DNA from 3 places in the Streptomyces sp. TG1A-60 genome. Region 3 is predicted to be linked to each of the others. Evidence: riboswitches for the same ligand, from Rfam matches in the RefSeq annotation. Region 3 holds a riboswitch; each other region holds the start of a gene.

What was found. A riboswitch is a leader RNA that binds a small molecule or an ion and turns the genes downstream of it on or off. The one in region 3 is predicted to bind cyclic di-AMP.
Region 1: another riboswitch for cyclic di-AMP. It lies ahead of WBG99_RS08125 (M23 family metallopeptidase); the one in region 3 lies ahead of WBG99_RS13770 (LysM peptidoglycan-binding domain-containing protein).
Region 2: another riboswitch for cyclic di-AMP. It lies ahead of WBG99_RS21515 (transglycosylase family protein); the one in region 3 lies ahead of WBG99_RS13770 (LysM peptidoglycan-binding domain-containing protein).

Annotation. Positions count from the first base shown of each region.
Region 1 covers NZ_CP147520.1:1,994,730-2,000,495, forward strand. The annotation lists gene WBG99_RS08110 (GNAT family N-acetyltransferase) at 1-480, opposite strand, end outside; gene WBG99_RS08115 (HPr family phosphocarrier protein) at 672-953, shown strand; gene WBG99_RS08120 (GntR family transcriptional regulator) at 1,111-1,815, opposite strand; partial or broken gene WBG99_RS08125 (M23 family metallopeptidase) at 2,004-2,788, opposite strand; cyclic di-AMP (ydaO/yuaA leader) riboswitch at 2,801-2,975, opposite strand; gene WBG99_RS08130 (pitrilysin family protein) at 3,179-4,567, opposite strand; gene WBG99_RS08135 (pitrilysin family protein) at 4,564-5,766, opposite strand, start outside.
Region 2 covers NZ_CP147520.1:4,942,401-4,948,166, forward strand. The annotation lists gene WBG99_RS21505 (cytochrome P450) at 1-429, shown strand, start outside; gene WBG99_RS21510 (transglycosylase family protein) at 666-1,628, shown strand; cyclic di-AMP (ydaO/yuaA leader) riboswitch at 1,811-2,010, shown strand; gene WBG99_RS21515 (transglycosylase family protein) at 2,015-2,719, shown strand; gene eno (phosphopyruvate hydratase) at 3,101-4,381, shown strand; gene WBG99_RS21525 (septum formation initiator family protein) at 4,515-4,997, shown strand; gene WBG99_RS21530 (DUF501 domain-containing protein) at 5,058-5,672, shown strand; gene WBG99_RS21535 (Ppx/GppA phosphatase family protein) at 5,669-5,766, shown strand, end outside.
Region 3 covers NZ_CP147520.1:3,285,180-3,290,945, reverse strand. The annotation lists gene WBG99_RS13785 (ATP-grasp domain-containing protein) at 1-306, shown strand, start outside; gene WBG99_RS13780 (FAD-dependent oxidoreductase) at 377-1,579, shown strand; gene WBG99_RS13775 (HAD family hydrolase) at 1,766-2,572, shown strand; gene WBG99_RS13770 (LysM peptidoglycan-binding domain-containing protein) at 2,694-3,452, opposite strand; cyclic di-AMP (ydaO/yuaA leader) riboswitch at 3,454-3,656, opposite strand; gene WBG99_RS13765 (polyprenyl synthetase family protein) at 4,301-5,311, shown strand; gene WBG99_RS13760 (DUF2092 domain-containing protein) at 5,618-5,766, shown strand, end outside.

The DNA of each region.
Region 1 (5,766 bases), 1.3 Mb from region 3:
CTTGATCATCTTGCTGTTGGCCGGCAGCACCTCGGCGGCGAAGCGCCTGATGTCGCGTTCGCGGGCGACGGCGGCGATGTGTTCAAGGAGGGCGGAGGCGACGCCGCGGCCCTGATGGGCGTCCTGGACGAGGAAGGCGACCTCGGCCTCGTCGGCAGGGGCCGACGCGGGCATTCCCTCGGCGTCGATGCGGTCGTAGCGTACGGTGGCGATGAACTCGCCGCCGACGGTGGCGGCGAGCCCCACCCGGTCCACAAAGTCGTGGTGCGTGAAGCGGTGGACGTCCTTGGCGGACAGGCGAGGGTACGGCGCGAAGAAGCGGTAGTACTTCGACTCGTCCGAGACCTGCTCGTAGAAGCTGACGAGACGCTCGGCGTCATCAACGGTGATGGGCCTGATGCGTGCGGTGCCGCCGTCGCGCAGCACCACGTCGGCCTCCCAGTGGGCGGGGTACTCGTGCCGGTCCGACGAGGTCTGCATGGGCCCCAGCGTACGGCTCGCGTACGACAGTGGCGCGAGGCAGTCTGGGCAAGCACAAACGGGAGGACGGCAGCCGGTTCGTGGTCAGGCCGTGGGCCCGGTCCGGCGCGCTTCACCCTGTGGGAAACTGGTCTGGACAAAGAGGTCTAGACCTCTCTGAGGTACCCGAGACATCTGAAGGGCAGCATCACATGGCTGAGCGCCGCGTCAACGTCGGCTGGGCCGAGGGCCTCCACGCCCGCCCCGCATCCATCTTCGTCCGGGCCGCCACGGCCTCCGGCATCCCCGTGACGATCGCCAAGACCGACGGGAACCCCGTCAACGCGGCCTCCATGCTGGCGGTCCTGGGCCTGGGCGCCCAGGGCGGCGAGGAGATCGTGCTCACCTCCGACGCCGAGGGGGCGGACGCCGCGCTGGACCGGCTGGCGAAGCTCGTGGCCGAGGGACTCGAAGAACTCCCCGAGACGGTCTGAGTGGTCCGGTAGAGAAAGCGGAAAAGGCCTGGAAGGCCACCCGCGTACACACCGAAGGGCTCGTCCGATTTATCGGGCGGGCCCTTCGCATTTCCGCCTGCGGGCAGCATGAATAATGCCCCACAGAATTCTTCTCTCTTTGTATACGGCGCCCGTGTTAATGCCGCAGGCTCGGCATGTTTACGTGGTGTTGCGAAGTCCTCACACGACCCGGGCGCTCCGTCCCGCCGGGCCCGCCCGGAAATCGCAGCCGGTGCGCGGCGGTGGCGCGCTCGGTGTGCAGGGATGTGATCGTGCGGGCCCGCTCGCCGTCGCCGCGCGCGACCGCGTCCACGATGCCGCCATGCTCCGCCCAGGACTCCACGGGGTCGGCCGGCGCCTCCACCGCGTACATCCAGGCGATCTTGTGCCGCAGCTGGGCGAGTGTCGAGGTCAGCGCGGGGCTGCCGGACGCCTGTGCGAGCGTCTCGTGAAACCAGCCGCCCAAGGAGCGCAGATCCTCGCTGCTGCCCCGCCGAGCCCGCTCCTGGCCCAGCCTGACCAGGCCACGCAACACCTTGAGGTGCGCCTCCGTACGGCGCTGGGCGGCCCGGGCGGCGCCCAGCGGCTCCAGCAGCATGCGCATCTCCAGCAGATCGGCGGCCTCCTGCTCGGTCGGCTCGGCGACGCACGCGCCCGCGTGTCGGCGGGTCACCACGAAGCCCTCGGCCTCCAGCGTGCGCAGCGCCTCGCGCACGGGGACGCGGCTGACGCCGTACCGGCGTGCGAGCAGTTCCTCGGTGAGGCGGCTGCCGCGCTCGTAGACACCCGCGACGATGTCATCACGGATCGCCGTGCATACCGAATGCGCCGGAATACGCATACCGACCTCCGCCTTAAGCCCCGTGAAACGTCGATGATTGACGCGTGTTCCAGCGACTCTATTGCAGCGAGCCGGAATTTCCGATGGCAGGCCGGAATCCATGGATATTTTTTGGACATCGGGTACGCCACAACGAGGAAAGCCCCGGCTCGGCGAGCCGGGGCCTCCCGCGAAGCACTGTGAGCGCGTCAGACGTTCACGCCGTGCGAGCGCAGGTACGCGAGGGGATCGATGTCCGAGCCGTACTCGGCCGTCGTCCGCGCCTCGAAGTGCAGATGCGCGCCGGTGACGTTGCCGGTCGCCCCGGAAAGGCCTATCTGCTGGCCCGGGGTGACCGTCTGGCCGACGGAGACGGCGATGGACGACAGGTGGCCGTACTGGGTGTACGTGCCGTCGTTCATCCTGATGATGATGTTGTTGCCGTACGAGCCCCCCAGCCCGCCTCGACGACGGTGCCGGAGCCCACCGCCTGGACGGCGGTGCCGGCCGCGGCGTGGAAGTCGACGCCGGTGTGGCTACCGGAGGACCAGACGGCGCCGCCGGCCTTGTAGCCGGTGGAGACGTACGAGCCGCTGATCGGGGCGACGTAGGAGTTGAGGCGCTCACGCTCGGCGGCGCGGGCGGCACGCGCCTTGATCTCCTCGCGCTCCTCGGCGGCGGCACGTTCCTGTTCGGCCTTCTCGGCGGCGGCCTTCCTGGCCGCCTCCTGTGCCTTCTTCTTGACGGCGGCCACCTCGGCGGCCTGCTGCTGGGCGACGGCTTGGGCGTCGACCTGCTCGGCGACCGTGTCCCCGAGGGTGATGATCTGGTTCAGTCCGGTCTGCTCGGGAGCCGGCTCCGCGGCGAGCGCGGGAGCGGCGAGGGTTCCGATGACACCGGTGCCGGTGAGAGCGGCGACGCCCACGTTCCTCGTGGTCGCGCGCTTCACGCGGCCGGGTCGGCGGTGCTTCCCGGGGGCGCGGGTGAACGCCATGAAGTGGCTGGTCCTTTCCTTCCCTCTCGCCTACCGGGTTAGCTGACGGGTTCGGAGCAGGAAGGTCTCCTACGGAAACCCCTCGTGTCGCGGCGCTTCGCGAAGGGCGTCCGATTCACCCCAGGGACTGCGGTGGGTCCCCGGCTCCCCTGGCTCGCGCCATACGGGGACTCGGCGATGACTGTCCGGTGCCGCGGCTGCGGCGGACTGCTGACGAACAGCCGGACTGACGCTAAGCGGGCCGTCCTCGAAATAACAAACGAATCACGGGTTTTGTAGCGCACGCCACAGGGCAGACGTGCAACCTCTGCCATCAATATGGACAAACAGGGGCCCCGGTGACTCCTCAGTCACCGGGGCCCCTTCTGTACGCCGCCTTCCGTCCTGCCTCTACTCCGCCGGTACGACGGTGACTTCGCCGATACCGAGGGCCCTGACCGGCTCCTCGATCGCGGCGGCGTCGCCGACGAGGACGGTCACCAGACGGTCCACCGGGAAGGCGCTCACGGCGGCCACGGTGGCCTCCACCGTGCCGGTGGCGGCGAGTTGCCGGTAGAGCGTCGACTGGTAGTCGTCCGGCAGGTACTGCTCGACCTGGTCGGCCAGTGTGCTCGCCACGGCCGCGGCGGTCTCGAACTTGAGGGGGGCGACCCCGACGAGGTTCTGTACGGCGACGTCGCGCTCGGCGTCGGTCAGACCCTCGGCGGCGAGGGTGCGCAGCACCGTCCACAGGTCGTCGAGCGCCGGCCCGGTGTTCGGCGTGTCGACCGAGCCGCTGACGGCTAGCATCGCGGTGCCCGAGCCGTCGGGCGCCGAGCGCAGCACCTGGCCGAACGCGCGCACGCCGTAGGTGTAGCCCTTCTCCTCGCGCAGGACCCGGTCCAGACGGGAGGTGAGGGTGCCGCCGAGGCAGTAGGTGCCGAGCACCTGGGCCGGCCACACGCGGTCGTGCCGGTCGGCGCCCACTCGGCCGATGAGCAACTGGGTCTGGACGGAGCCGGGACGGTCCACGATGATCACCCGCCCGGTGTCGTCGGCGGTCACCGACGGCACCGGGCGCGGCTTGGCCGGGGAGCTGGTCCAGGCGCCCAGGGTGTCGCCGAGCACCGCGTCGAGGTCGACACCGGTGAGGTCGCCGACGACCACGGCGGTGGCCGTCGCGGGGCGCACGTGCCTCTCGTAGAAGGCGCGTACGGCCGCGGAGTCGATGCCCTCGACGGTCTCCTCGGTGCCCTGGCGGGGGCGCGACATGCGCGAGTCGGCCGGAAACAGCTGCTTGGACAGCTCCTTCGCCGCCCGGCGGCCCGGGTTGGCCGTCTCGTGCGGGATCTCGTCGAGCCGGTTTGCCACCAGCCGCTCGATCTCGCTGTCGGCGAACGCGGGTGCCCGCAGGGCGTCGGCGAGCAGGCCGAGCGCCTTCGCCAACCGGGACACGGGCACTTCCAGGGACAGGCGTACACCGGGGTGGTCCGCGTGCGAGTCCAGGGTGGCGCCGCAACGCTCCAGCTCGGCGGCGAACTCCTCGGCGGAGTGCTTGTCGGTGCCCTCGGAGAACGCCCTGGTCATGATGGTGGCGACGCCGTCGAGGCCGGCCGGCTCGGCGTCCAGAGGCGCGTCGAGGAGCACCTCGACGGCGACGACCTGCTGGCCGGGACGGTGGCAGCGCAGCACGGTCATGCCGTTGTCCAGGGTGCCGCGCTCGGGCGCCGGGAAGGCCCAGGGCCTGGCCTCGCCGGCCTGGGGCTGCGGGTGGAAGTCCATGGTCGCGAGATCGGTCACTTCTCCGACTCCTCGTTCTCGTCGGTGGTTTCGGCGGCCTGCGCCGCGGCGGCCTCCTCTTCCTCGTCGCCGGCGACGGGCTCGTAGACGAGCACCGCGCGGTTGTCGGGCCGCAGGCGCGCCTTGGCGACCTCCTGGACCTCTTCGGCCGTCACCTCCAACACGCGGTCGACGGCGGTGAGGGCGAGCTTCGGGTCGCCGAACAGGACCGCGAACCGGCACAGTTCGTCGGCGCGGCCCGCGACCGTGCCCAGCCGGTCCAGCCACTCGCGCTCCAACTGGGCCTGGGCACGCTCCATCTCCTCCGCCGTGGGGCCCTCCGCGGCGAACCGGGCGAGCTCCTCGTCGACGGCGGCCTCGATGACGGGTACCTCGACATCGCCCGAGGTCTTCACGTCCAGCCACGCCATGGAGGGCGCGCCGGCCAGCCGCAGCAGACCGAACCCTGCCGCCACGGCCGTACGGTCACGGCGTACGAGCCGGTTGTACAGGCGGGAGGACTCGCCGCCGCCGAGGATCGTGAGCGCCAGGTCGGCCGCGTCGCACCCGCGCGTGCCGTCCTCCGGCAGGCGGTAGGCGGCCATCAACGCGCGCGCGGGCACGTTCTCCTCGACGACCTCGCGCAGTTGCTCGCCCACGACGTCGGGCAGCGCGCCGCTCCGCGGTTCGGGTTTGCCGTCGTAGGAGGGGATGGAGCCGAAGTACTTCTCGACCCAGGCGAGCGTCTGGTCCGGGTCGATGTCGCCGACGATCGACAGGACGGCGTTGTTGGGCGCGTAGTACGTCCGGAAGAACTGGCGGGCGTCCTCCAGGCTCGCCGCCTCCAGGTCGTCCATCGAGCCGATCGGCGTGTGGCGGTAGGGGTGGCCCTCCGGGTAGGCCAGGCGGAAGATCCGCTCGAAGGCGGTGCCGTACGGCACGTTGTCGTAGCGCTGCCGACGCTCGTTCTTGACGACGTCCCGCTGGTTGTCCAGGTTCTTCTGGTCGAGCGCGACCAGCAGGCTGCCCATGCGGTCGGCCTCCAGCCAGAGCGCGAGCTCCAGCTGGTGGGTGGGCATGGTCTCGAAGTAGTTGGTGCGCTCCCAGCTGGTCGTGCCGTTCAGCGAACCGCCCGCGCCCTGGACCAGCTCGAAGTGCCCGTTGCCCTGTACCTGCCCGGAGCCCTGGAACATCAGGTGCTCGAAGAGGTGGGCGAGACC
Region 2 (5,766 bases), 1.7 Mb from region 3:
CAGACCGGTGTCGAGGAACTCCTCCGCTTCGACGGCCCCGTCGAACTCGCCACCTGGCGCTTCGCCACGCGGCCCCTCACGATCGGCGGTGAGGACATCGCGCCCGGTGACCCCGTCCTCGTCGTCCTCGCCGCGGCCGACCGCGACCCGGCCCGCTTCGACGACCCCGACACGCTCGACCTCTCCCGCCGCGACAACCAGCACCTCGGCTACGGCCACGGCATCCACTACTGCCTCGGCGCCCCGCTCGCCCGCCTTGAGGGCCAGACCGCCCTGGCGACGCTTCTCACCCGTCTCCCCGACCTGCGACTCGGAGTGGATCCGGCCGATCTGAGGTGGCGGGGAGGGCTCATCATGCGTGGACTGCGCACGCTTCCGGTGGAGTTCGGTCCGGATCGTCGGCCCCCGAGGGCCCGTGTCGGCCGTTGACGGCCCGCGTCGGCCCCCGGCAACGGCCTCCATCGCCCCCCGCGACAGCCCGTGAGCGGCCGGTAGCAGTACCCCGTTCCGAGCCAGAAGATGACACACCCTCAAGTTCGTGATCTTCACGTGATCTGCGCTGCATTAACTTGTGACAACTGATCGTCTGCCGATACGTTCACGCATCAGTGCGAAGGGTCTGCGCCCGTCGCACAGGTCACCGCTGTCGCGTGAAAGGCAACCGCATGCTCTCCGGGAACGGTCGTCACCGTCGCCCCCGTCAGGCTCCGGCCCTCCTCGTCGCGGCCGGAGTGACCGGCTCGGCCATCGCCATCCCACTCCTCGGCGCCACCGGCGCGAGCGCGGCCAGTGGAACCACCTGGGACCAGGTGGCGGAGTGCGAGAGCGGCGGCTCCTGGAGCGCGGACACCGGCAACGGGCGCTACGGCGGCCTCCAGGTCTCCCAGGAGGACTGGGAGAGGTACGGCGGCCTCGACTACGCGACGAGCGCCGACCGGGCCAGCCGTTCGCAGCAGATAGCGGTCGCCGAGAGGATACTCGCCGACCAGGGCGTCGGCGTCTGGCGCACCTGCGGACTGCTTCACGACCTCGGCGGCGACTCCGGCTCCGCCGACGTGGACACCGGCGTCGCGGGTGACCCGTCGAACTCGGACGGTTCGGATGGTTCGAGCGGTACGAAGGATTCATCTGATTCATCCGGTTCGACCAGCTCGTCCGAATCCTCCGCGTCGTCGGGATCCTCCGGCTCGCCCTCGGGGGTCACCGAGGGTTCCGCCGAGGCTCTCGCCGAATCGGATGATTCGGGAAACTCGGACGAATCGGGTAAATCTGAGCAGAGCGACAGCTCTTCGGTCGTCGACGACAGCGAGACCGGCACCGGCCGCCACCGCGGCGCCAGTGCCGACGAGGCCGCGGGTGCCGGCACGGACGTGACCGACGGCTCCCGTGCCGACTCCTCGCCCTCCGGCCGTCACGCCTCCCGTGGCGGCGACGCGGCGCGCGAGGCCGTGGAGGGGGCGTACACGGTCCGCGCGGGCGACAGTCTGACCGTCATCGCGAAGTCGCTCGGCCTGGACGGCGGATGGCGGCAGCTGTACGCGGAGAACGAGGGCACGGTCGGAACTGACCCGGACCTTATCCTTCCCGGTCAGACCCTCGAAGTCGGTGTCGAAACGGGCGAAAAGTAGCGGGAGTTCAGTCAGGGTTCGCACCTGAATGCCCGTTTTGATCTCGGTGGGAGATGAATCACAGACCCCCTGATCGTCTTTGAAATTCGGCGAATCACGTGATTACGGTCGTGACCGCTCGCCCACAGCGGGCTCATGCGGCCGGCACGCCGAATCCTGCCAACGGCCGCATGGAACAGTCGTCGCGTCAAGCGCCGTAGGCAGGAGCGGGGGACCCAAGGTAAGCGCCGGGTCCGGTGGTTGAGGCCCTTCGGGGCCGCACGGCCGGAACCGGCTCGGGGTGAAGCCGCGCATCGTGAGCCGAGAGGCGAGCGGGCGCGGCCGGGCAACTCAACCGGCCCGAACCCGACAGCTCACCTCGTAGGCGTCGGTGAGGGGATCACTTCATGCTGCTTTCCAGCAAGGGCAAGCACCGCCGCCCGTCCAAGGCTGCCCGCGCCATCGCCGTCGCCGGTGTCACCGGTGCCGCCGCCATCGCCGCTCCGCTGATGGCCGCCGGCAGCGCCTCGGCCGCCACCGCCTCCGAGTGGGACGCCGTCGCCCAGTGCGAGTCGGGCGGGAACTGGTCCATCAACACCGGCAACGGCTACTACGGCGGCCTGCAGTTCGCCGCCTCCACCTGGGCCGGCTACGGCGGTACGCAGTACGCCCCCACCGCCGACCAGGCGAGCAAGGCCCAGCAGATCGCCGTCGCCGAGAAGGTCCTCGCGGGCCAGGGCAAGGGTGCCTGGCCGGTCTGCGGCACCGGCCTGTCCGGCGCCTCGTACGACGGCGCCGCCGCCTCCGGCGGCAGTTCGAACTCCGGCTCCTCCAACTCCTCCTCGCAGGGGAGCACGCAGGAGAACACGCAGAAGAGCACCCAGGAGAACCGCGCCTCCCGCTCCTCCGAGCGCCCCACCGTCGAGACCCCGACCGGCAAGAAGGTCGAGAAGGGCGACGGCGAGTACAAGGTCGTCAGCGGCGACACCCTCAGCGGCATCGCCGCGAAGAAGAACGTCAAGGGTGGCTGGGAGAAGCTCTACGAGCTGAACGAGGACATCGTCGACGACGCCGACTTCATCTACCCGGGCCAGCAGCTCCACCTGAGCTGACCCTCCGGACCGCCACGGTCGCCGGTCCCGGCCGCCCCCACGGCCGGGACCGGCGGGGCCGGTTCGGCCGGGCCGGAAGGCAGGCCGCTCACCGGCTGAACCGCAGCCCGCTCACATCCGTGTTCTCCATAGTGAAGACCTCGTGAGGGCCGTCCCCCCGTCCCCCACGAGCTCCCCGCCCCGGTGCGCATTCCCCCGTACGCACCGGGGCGGGGCTTTTTCTTTTCCCGTTCACCCCTTTTCCCGTTCACCCCCTCTTTGTTCCGTCCGGGAACAATGGGTAGTGTCTGGCTGTCCACGAGACGGTCGGTCGGCTGCCGGCCGCCCCGGGGCGGTTAGGCTCTAGTCGCCATCGCGTCACACCCCAAGAAGGAGATGCTCGTGCCGTCCATCGACGTCGTCGTAGCCCGGGAAATCCTGGACTCCCGAGGCAACCCCACGGTCGAGGTCGAGGTCGGCCTCGACGACGGCAGCACCGGTCGTGCCGCCGTTCCGTCCGGCGCCTCCACCGGTGCCTTCGAGGCCGTCGAGCTCCGTGACGGCGACCCCAACCGTTACCTCGGCAAGGGCGTGGAGAAGGCCGTCCTCGCGGTCATCGAGCAGATCGGCCCGGAGCTCGTCGGCTACGACGCCACCGAGCAGCGCCTCATCGACCAGGCGATGTTCGACCTGGACGCCACCGACAACAAGGGCTCCCTCGGCGCCAACGCCATCCTCGGCGTCTCCCTCGCCGTCGCCCACGCCGCCTCCGAGGCGTCCGACCTCCCCCTCTTCCGCTACCTGGGCGGCCCGAACGCGCACCTGCTGCCCGTTCCGATGATGAACATCCTGAACGGCGGCTCGCACGCCGACTCCAACGTGGACATCCAGGAGTTCATGATCGCCCCCATCGGCGCGGAGTCCTTCTCCGAGGCCCTGCGCTGGGGCGCGGAGGTCTACCACACCCTCAAGAAGGTGCTGAAGACCAAGGGCCTGTCCACCGGCCTCGGCGACGAGGGCGGCTTCGCCCCGAACCTGGAGTCCAACCGCGCCGCCCTCGACCTCATCATCGAGGCGATCAAGGAGGCCGGCTACACCCCCGGCGAGCAGATCGCCCTGGCCCTCGACGTCGCCGCCTCCGAGTTCTACAAGGACGGCTCCTACGTCTTCGAGGGCAAGGAGCGCTCCGCCGCCGAGATGACCGAGTACTACGCCGAGCTCGTCGAGGCGTACCCGCTCGTCTCCATCGAGGACCCGCTGTTCGAGGACGACTGGGACGGCTGGAAGATCATCACCGACAAGCTCGGAGACAAGGTCCAGATCGTCGGCGACGACCTGTTCGTCACCAACCCCGAGCGCCTGGCCCGTGGCATCGAGGAGGGTGCCGCCAACGCCCTGCTCGTCAAGGTCAACCAGATCGGCTCGCTGACCGAGACCCTGGACGCCGTCGAGATGGCCCAGCGCAACGGCTTCAAGTGCATGATGTCCCACCGCTCCGGCGAGACCGAGGACGTCACCATCGCCGACCTCGCCGTCGCCGTGAACTGCGGCCAGATCAAGACCGGTGCCCCGGCCCGCTCGGACCGCGTCGCCAAGTACAACCAGCTGCTCCGCATCGAGGAGATCCTCGACGACGCAGCGGTGTACGCCGGCCGCTCCGCCTTCCCGCGCTTCAAGGGCTGACACCGCCGCCGACAGCGGCGGAAGGCAAGGAGGAAACGTCGTACGTACGTCCCCGTACTCGGTCCCGTACCGTGTGCGGGGACGTACGCACGTGGGAGACACGCCAGACGCACAGGAGAAGGGGCAGCGGGACATGGCCGTGAAGGACCGGGACCGGGACCGCTTCTCCACCGCGACCCGGCTGAGGGTGCTCGGTGAGCAGACCGCCGCCCGGGTCTACCGCTCCCAGACCAAGCGCCAGGCCCACCGCTCCCGCCTCACCGGCCGGGCCGCCCTGCTCGCCCTCGTCCTCTGCTCGCTGATCGTGGCGCTCGCCTATCCCATAAGGCAGTACGTCTCCCAGCGGGCCGAGATCGCCGACATGCAGCGGCAACGCGAGGAGGCGCGCGAGCGGGTCGAGGAACTGCGCGACCTCAAGGCGCGCTGGAAGGACGACGCGTACGCCGAGCAGCGCATCCGGGAGCGGCTGCACTACGTGATGCCGGGCGAGACCGGCTACACGATGATCGACCCGGACGCGGCGACGCGGTCCCGTACGAGGCAGGGGGCGGCCGACCGCCCCTGGTACACCAATGTCTGGGACGGGGTCGACAAGGCCGACGCCGCCGACCAGTGAACCGTCAGCCCATGACGGCCGTGAACCGACGAGCCACACCGAGGACTTGAGTAGCAGGTTATGCAGACCCCTCCGCCGCCCACCCCGCGCACCAAGCCGACCGACGCCGACGTCGAGGCCTTCCAGCAGCAGCTCGGGCGCCCGCCGCGCGGGCTGCGCGCCATCGCGCACCGCTGCCCGTGCGGGCAGCCGGACGTCGTGGAGACGGCGCCGCGACTGCCGGACGGGACGCCCTTCCCCACGACGTACTACCTGACGTGCCCGCGCGCCGCCTCAGCGATCGGCACGCTGGAGGCCAACGGAGTGATGAAGGAGATGACGGAGCGGCTGTCGACGGACCCCGAGCTGGCCGCCGCGTACCGGGCCGCGCACGAGGACTACATCGCCCGCCGCGACGAGATCGAGGTCCTGGAGGGCTTCCCGAGCGCCGGCGGCATGCCGGACCGCGTGAAGTGCCTGCACGTCCTCGTGGGCCACTCCCTGGCCGCCGGGCCCGGTGTCAACCCGCTGGGCGACGAGGCCATCGGGATGCTGCCGGAGTGGTGGGCCAAGGGCCCGTGCGTGGTGCCCGCCACGCCGCCCGCCGGCGAGGGCCAGGAGGCAGGGAAGGGCGGGTCGGGTCACTTCGCGGCCGTGCCCCTCGACGCGGACGCGTCCGAGGAGGCCGGCCGGTGACCCGGGTCGCCGCCGTCGACTGCGGTACGAACTCCATCCGCCTCCTCGTCGCGGACGCCACTGTGTCCGACAGCGCCTTCGGCGCGGGGGTCAC
Region 3 (5,766 bases):
ATGCATCTCGATCTGACCAGACGTCCGGTGCCGGAGGGGGAACAACGCGCCGGACGTCGGTACATCGTGGAGAACATCGATCTGCCGGCCCTGCTCGCCTACCGGCGCAGCGGGTACACCACGCCGCACGCGCCCGCTCGCGCGAGCGGTACGGAGCTGGCGTGGCTCGCGGGTGACGATCCGCTGCCGTTCCTCACGATGCTCGCGCGCTTCGTACGGCCGGGTGCGAAGCATCTTCACCAACTGTGGCGGACCCATCGGGCCGGCCGGGCCGGCCGCCTCGGCAACAGCCATGTGCGCCCTTGAGGCGGGTGCCCGGGCAGTGACCGAACGGCGCCACACGAAGTAGGCACATCGCGTCCTGGGGAGGGACTTCGTGATTCAACCGGTAGCAGTCATCGGTGCCGGGCCGTTCGGCCTGTCCACCGCCGCGCATCTGCGGGCGCGGTCGGTTCCGGTCCGTGTCTTCGGCGAACCCATGGTGAGCTGGCGGGACAACATGCCCGCCGGGATGCTGCTCAAGTCGACCCCGGTGGCGTCCACCATCGACGCCCCGCAGGGCGGTCACACCCTCGCCGACTACTGCGAGGCGGCCGGCATCAGGAGGCTGGTGACCGACGAGGACATCATCCCGGTGGGGACGTTCATCTCCTACGGGACGTGGTTCCAGCAGCGGCTCGTGCCCGGGCTGGAGCGGGTGCGGGTCGTGTCCGTGGACCGGGGCAACGGTGGTGGCTTCGAACTCAAGCTGGACTCGGGAGAGTTGTTCACGGCACGGGCCGTCGTGGTGGCGAGCGGGCTGTCCGGACTGGCCCATCTGCCGACCGGGCTGGCGGGCGCGACCGTCGACGGACCCACCCCCACCGGGCCCGTCTCGCACAGCTCCCAGCACCCCGACCTGAGCCGGTTCCAGGGCAGGGAACTGATCGTCGTGGGCGCGGGGCAGTCCGCCCTGGAGACGGCGGTGCTGGCGGCCGAGGCCGGCGCCCGGGTGCGTGTGGTGGCGCGCGGCCGGGGCGCGGTGGCCTTCGGCGCGCCCCCCTGGGACCAGCCCCGGCTGCGTCCCGAGTCACCGTTCGGCCGGGCCTGGTCGCTGTACGCGCTCAGCTACTACCCGCACCCCTACCGGTACCTGCCCGCCACCACCCGGCACTTCCTGGTCCGCCGGGTGCTCGGGCCGCTCGGCGCGTGGTGGCTGCGGGAGCGGTTCGAGGGGCGGGTCGAGGTGTGCGAGGTGGCGCGGGTCGTGCGGTCCGGCGTCATCGACGGGCGCCCGCGGCTGACCCTGCGGAGCCATGAGGGCCGGACCGAGGAACTGGCCGCCGACCATGTCATCGCGGCGACCGGCTACCGCGTCGACCTCGGGTCGATGGGCTTCCTGGGGCATGAACTCCGTACCGAGCTGGCTGTCAGCCGGGGTGCGCCGGTTCTGGGGGCGGGGTTCCGGGCCTCGATACCGGGGCTGTACTTCACGGGGCTGCCGGCGGCGGCGTCGTACGGGCCGGTGATGCGGTTCGTGTGCGGGACGCAGTTCGCCTCGCCTCGGTTGGCTCGGCATCTCGCGGCGGTGCACGGGTGAGGCGGTTCCGGGAAGCCGGGTCCGGTCCGTGGAGTGCGGCCCCCTCAGGGGCGAGACCGTGACGCTCCGCTGAACAACATTTCGGGAAAAGGGAGTTGACGTTGGGGTGCGGTACCGCTGTCGGGGTGCCGGACGTCGTCCGGCTCGCGTCGAACCGATGGGGCGCCGCATCCGTATTCTCTGATCATGGCCGCTCCCACCGCGTATACACTCATCGCAACTGACCTGGACGGAACGCTCCTGCGCAGTGACGACACGCTCTCCGACCGGTCCCTCGCCGCGCTGGCGCGGGCCACGGAGGCCGGTGCTCAGCACCTCGTGGTGACGGGACGGCCGGCGCCGAGAGCGCGCCCGCTGCTGGAGGACCTAGGCAGCAGGGGGCTCGCGGTGTGCGGGCAGGGCGCGCAGTTGTACGACACCGGCGCGAACCGGCTGCTCTGGTCCGTCACCCTGGACCGGGAACTCGCCGAGACCGCGCTCGGCAAGATCGAGGCCGAGGTCGGACAGCTGTACGCGGCCGTCGACCAGGACGGGGCCGACGGCCTCACCCTGATCGAGCCCGGCTACCTCATGCCGCACCCCACGCTGCCCGCCGTACGCGTGCCGCGCCGGGACGACCTGTGGTGCGAGCCCATCAGCAAGGTGCTGCTGCGCCATCCCTGTCTGTCCGACGACGAGTTGGCCTCGGCGGCGCGCATGGCGGTCGGTTCGCTGGCGACGGTCACCATGTCGGGGCCCGGCACCGTCGAACTCCAGCCGTGCGGCATCACCAAGGCGACGGGCCTCGCCCTGGCCGCCGACCATCTCGGACTGACTCCGGCCGAGACCATCGCCTTCGGTGACATGCCCAACGACATCCCGATGTTCGACTGGGCCGCGCACGGGGTCGCCATGGCCAACGCCCACCCCGAACTCAAGGCCGTCGCCGACGAGGTGACCCTCTCGAACGAGGAGGACGGGATCGCTGTGGTGCTGGACCGGCTGTTCTCGTAGCGCCCGTGTGCCCGTGTGCCCGTGTGCCCAGGGCCTGTCGGCGGATCAGGCCCTGGGCGAGGGGTTCAGCACGGCAGGGTCAGCACGCCTGCTTCGGTACGGCCGGTTCAGCACGCCCGGTTCAGTACGGCCCGAAGACGTTGTCGATCGAGCCGTACCGCGCGGCGGCGTAGTTGCACGCCGCCGTGATGTTCGCGACCGGGTCGTAGGGGTCGTACGGGGTGCCGGCCACGTGGTAGGCGGCGAAGGTCGGGTCGATGACCTGCAGGAGACCCTTCGACGGGGTGCCCGCGGCGGCGTTGGAGTCCCAGTTGTTGATGGCCTGCGGGTTGCCCGACGACTCCCGCATGATGTTGCGGTAAATCCCGTTGTACGTCCCGGGGATTCCCTTTTGCGCCATGATGTCCAGCGACTCGCGGATCCAGCCGTCGAGGTCGTTCGTGTACGTCTTGAGCGACGCCTGTGTGGCCGTGGAGGCCTTGGACGCCATGCCGGACGCGGAGGCCTTCGGCGCGGTGGACGACTTCTTCGCCTTCACTGCCAGCTTCAGGCCCGGGTGGATCAGCGCGGGGTTGTCGCCGACGGCCGCGCGGTTGTCCTTGTAGAGCCGCTGCCAGCCGCCGCTCGTGCCGTGCTTGCGCGCGATCGAGGAGAGCGTGTCACCGGAGACCACGGTGTACGTAAGGGACTTGGCCGCCGCGGCCGGCGCGGACCGCGGGGCTGACTGTACGGAGGTGGCGGCCTGGGCCGGTACGGCGGCGTTCGCGGTGGTGGCGACCACGAGCGGGAGGACGAGTGCGGCCCCGCCGGTTCCGGCGGCGACGACACCACGGGTCAGCGGGTTGGTTCTGGGGCGACGGTGCTTGCCTCGTGCGGGCATGAGGATTCCTCTCCGGCGCCTGCGAGGTGAGCTGTCGGGTTCGGGCTGGAGATGCCCGGCCGCGCGCGTCGTCCGGCGGTCGCTGTGCGTGCCGCGTCCGCTCGTACTGCGCGTGGCTTCACCCCTAGCCGGTCCGATGGGGAAAGACGGACCGGCGGCTTGCCTGGGTCCCCCGCTCCTGCCGTGCGTGGATGAGTGGTGGGTGGGGAGTCCGGGCGGCGGCAGGATTCGGCGATCCGTCCGGACGAGGTGTGAACGTATGCGAGAGCACATGGCAGGAACAAGTCCCGGTTGGGTGGATTGATCCAGTTGACCTTGACTTCGTCGTGTTCCGGCGTTCTGGTGCGGGTGCGGGGTGCGGCTCAACTTGCCTACCGCAAAGGGAGAATCCACGGGGTGGGGCGAAGGTGTCGCACGGGGAGCGCGTGACTCAACTCACGAGAGGAGTCGGGTGAAGTGGGCGGTACTCCGCAAATCGGTCAACTCGGGCCGAGGGTGGCAGGGGTGTGTGCGGGACGGGAAGGGGGCGCGGGCGCCCGGGACGGGGCGTCGCGTGGGGCGCCGTACGCGACCGTGTGCGGGGGCGCCGTGCGGGCCGGTACCTGGTGCGCCGTGCGGGCCGGGGCGTGGCGTGTGCGTCGGCGGATATCGGCGCGCATCAGTTGATCAGCAATACGGAGAGTGCGGTCCCATACCACCCCGGGCGAACCCGTGGGCGCTCGTGGCGATCGAAAGGTGACCGGATACGCTGACTCGGGTGATGGCAGCGACAGATCGACAAACTTTGTCATCGACCGTGAGACCGACCGTGTGACCGTCAGCAGACGTCAGCAGACAGGAGAACCCTCGTGACCGTCGTCGAGCCGTTTGGGCTGAGCGCGCGGGACCAGGCTCTCGAAGCCGATGTCCAGGCCGGAATAGCGGCCGTCGAGGAGGGTCTGCTCGAAGCCACCAAGAGCGAGGTGCCCTTCATCCAGGAGGCCGCCCAGCACCTGCTGCGCGCGGGCGGCAAGCGGTTCCGGCCGCTGCTGGTGATGCTCGCGGCGCAGTTCGGCGACCCGTACGCGCCGGGGGTCGTGCCCTCGGCCGTGGTGGTCGAGCTGACGCATCTCGCCACGCTGTACCACGACGACGTGATGGACGAGGCCGAGGTGCGCCGGGGCGTGCCGAGTGCGAACGCGCGCTGGGACAACTCCCTGGCCGTTCTGACCGGCGATTTCCTTTTTGCCCGTGCCTCGCATGTCCTCGCCGACCTCGGTCCGGACGCCGTCCGTATCCAGGCCGAGGCCTTCGAGCGGCTGGTCACCGGGCAGATCCTGGAGACGGCGGGGCCGCGCGACGGACGCGACCCGATCGAGCACTACCTCGATGTGCTCGGCGGCAAGACCGGCTCCCTGGTCGCGGTCGCCGGACGGCTCGGCGCGCTGATGGCGGGAGCCGACGGGACGGTGGTCGACGTGCTGACCCAGTACGGGGAGCGGCTCGGCGTCGCCTTCCAGCTCGCGGACGACGTCCTCGACATCGCCTCCGACTCGCACGAGTCCGGCAAGACACCGGGGACGGATCTCCGCGAGGGCGTGCCGACCATGCCGGTGCTGCGGCTGCGCGAGCGGGCGGGACGGCTGGGGCTGCCGGACGACATCGCCCTGTGCGAGCTGCTCGACTCCGATCTCACCGACGAGGCCCGGCACGCCGAGGCCCTCACCCGGCTCCGCGTCCACCCCGCCCTGGAACAGGCCCGCCGCGACACGATCCGCTACGCCGAGGAGGCGCGCGCCGTGCTGACGCCCCTGCCGGAGTGCGACGCGAAGGCCGCGCTCGTGGAGCTGTGCGACGCGGTCGTGCACCGGGCGGGTTAGGCGCCCGAACGGCCCTCGCCGCCCCTGCCCGCCCCCTCCACGAGCTGGGAGCTGCGCGAAGGGGTTGCCGGGCCCGCCGCGCTCGGCGGCGCCGTCGCGTGCCCTTTCGCGACCCCGACGACCCCTACGGGTTCGGACCGGTGTTGCCTTGTCATGTCATCCCGTAGCAGTACGTGGAGTTGAGCCCCGAGTCTGACGATTCCCGGCGGCCGATTTGGTCAGATGGGTATCACCACTCCTCACCGATTCGGGTGAGAATGGCGGCTCTGAGCAGACGCCGCCGCCGACGACGGAGGTAAGGCACACATGGCACCGTACGAAACCGACGACAGCGGCCGGGCCGGTGACGCGGCCGTGCTCGCGGCCGAGGTCGAGGAGAAGCGCTCGGCACGGCGACGCAAGGCGGCGCGCTATGTCGTCCCGGTCACCGTGCTGGGCGTGGCGGCCGCGACCAT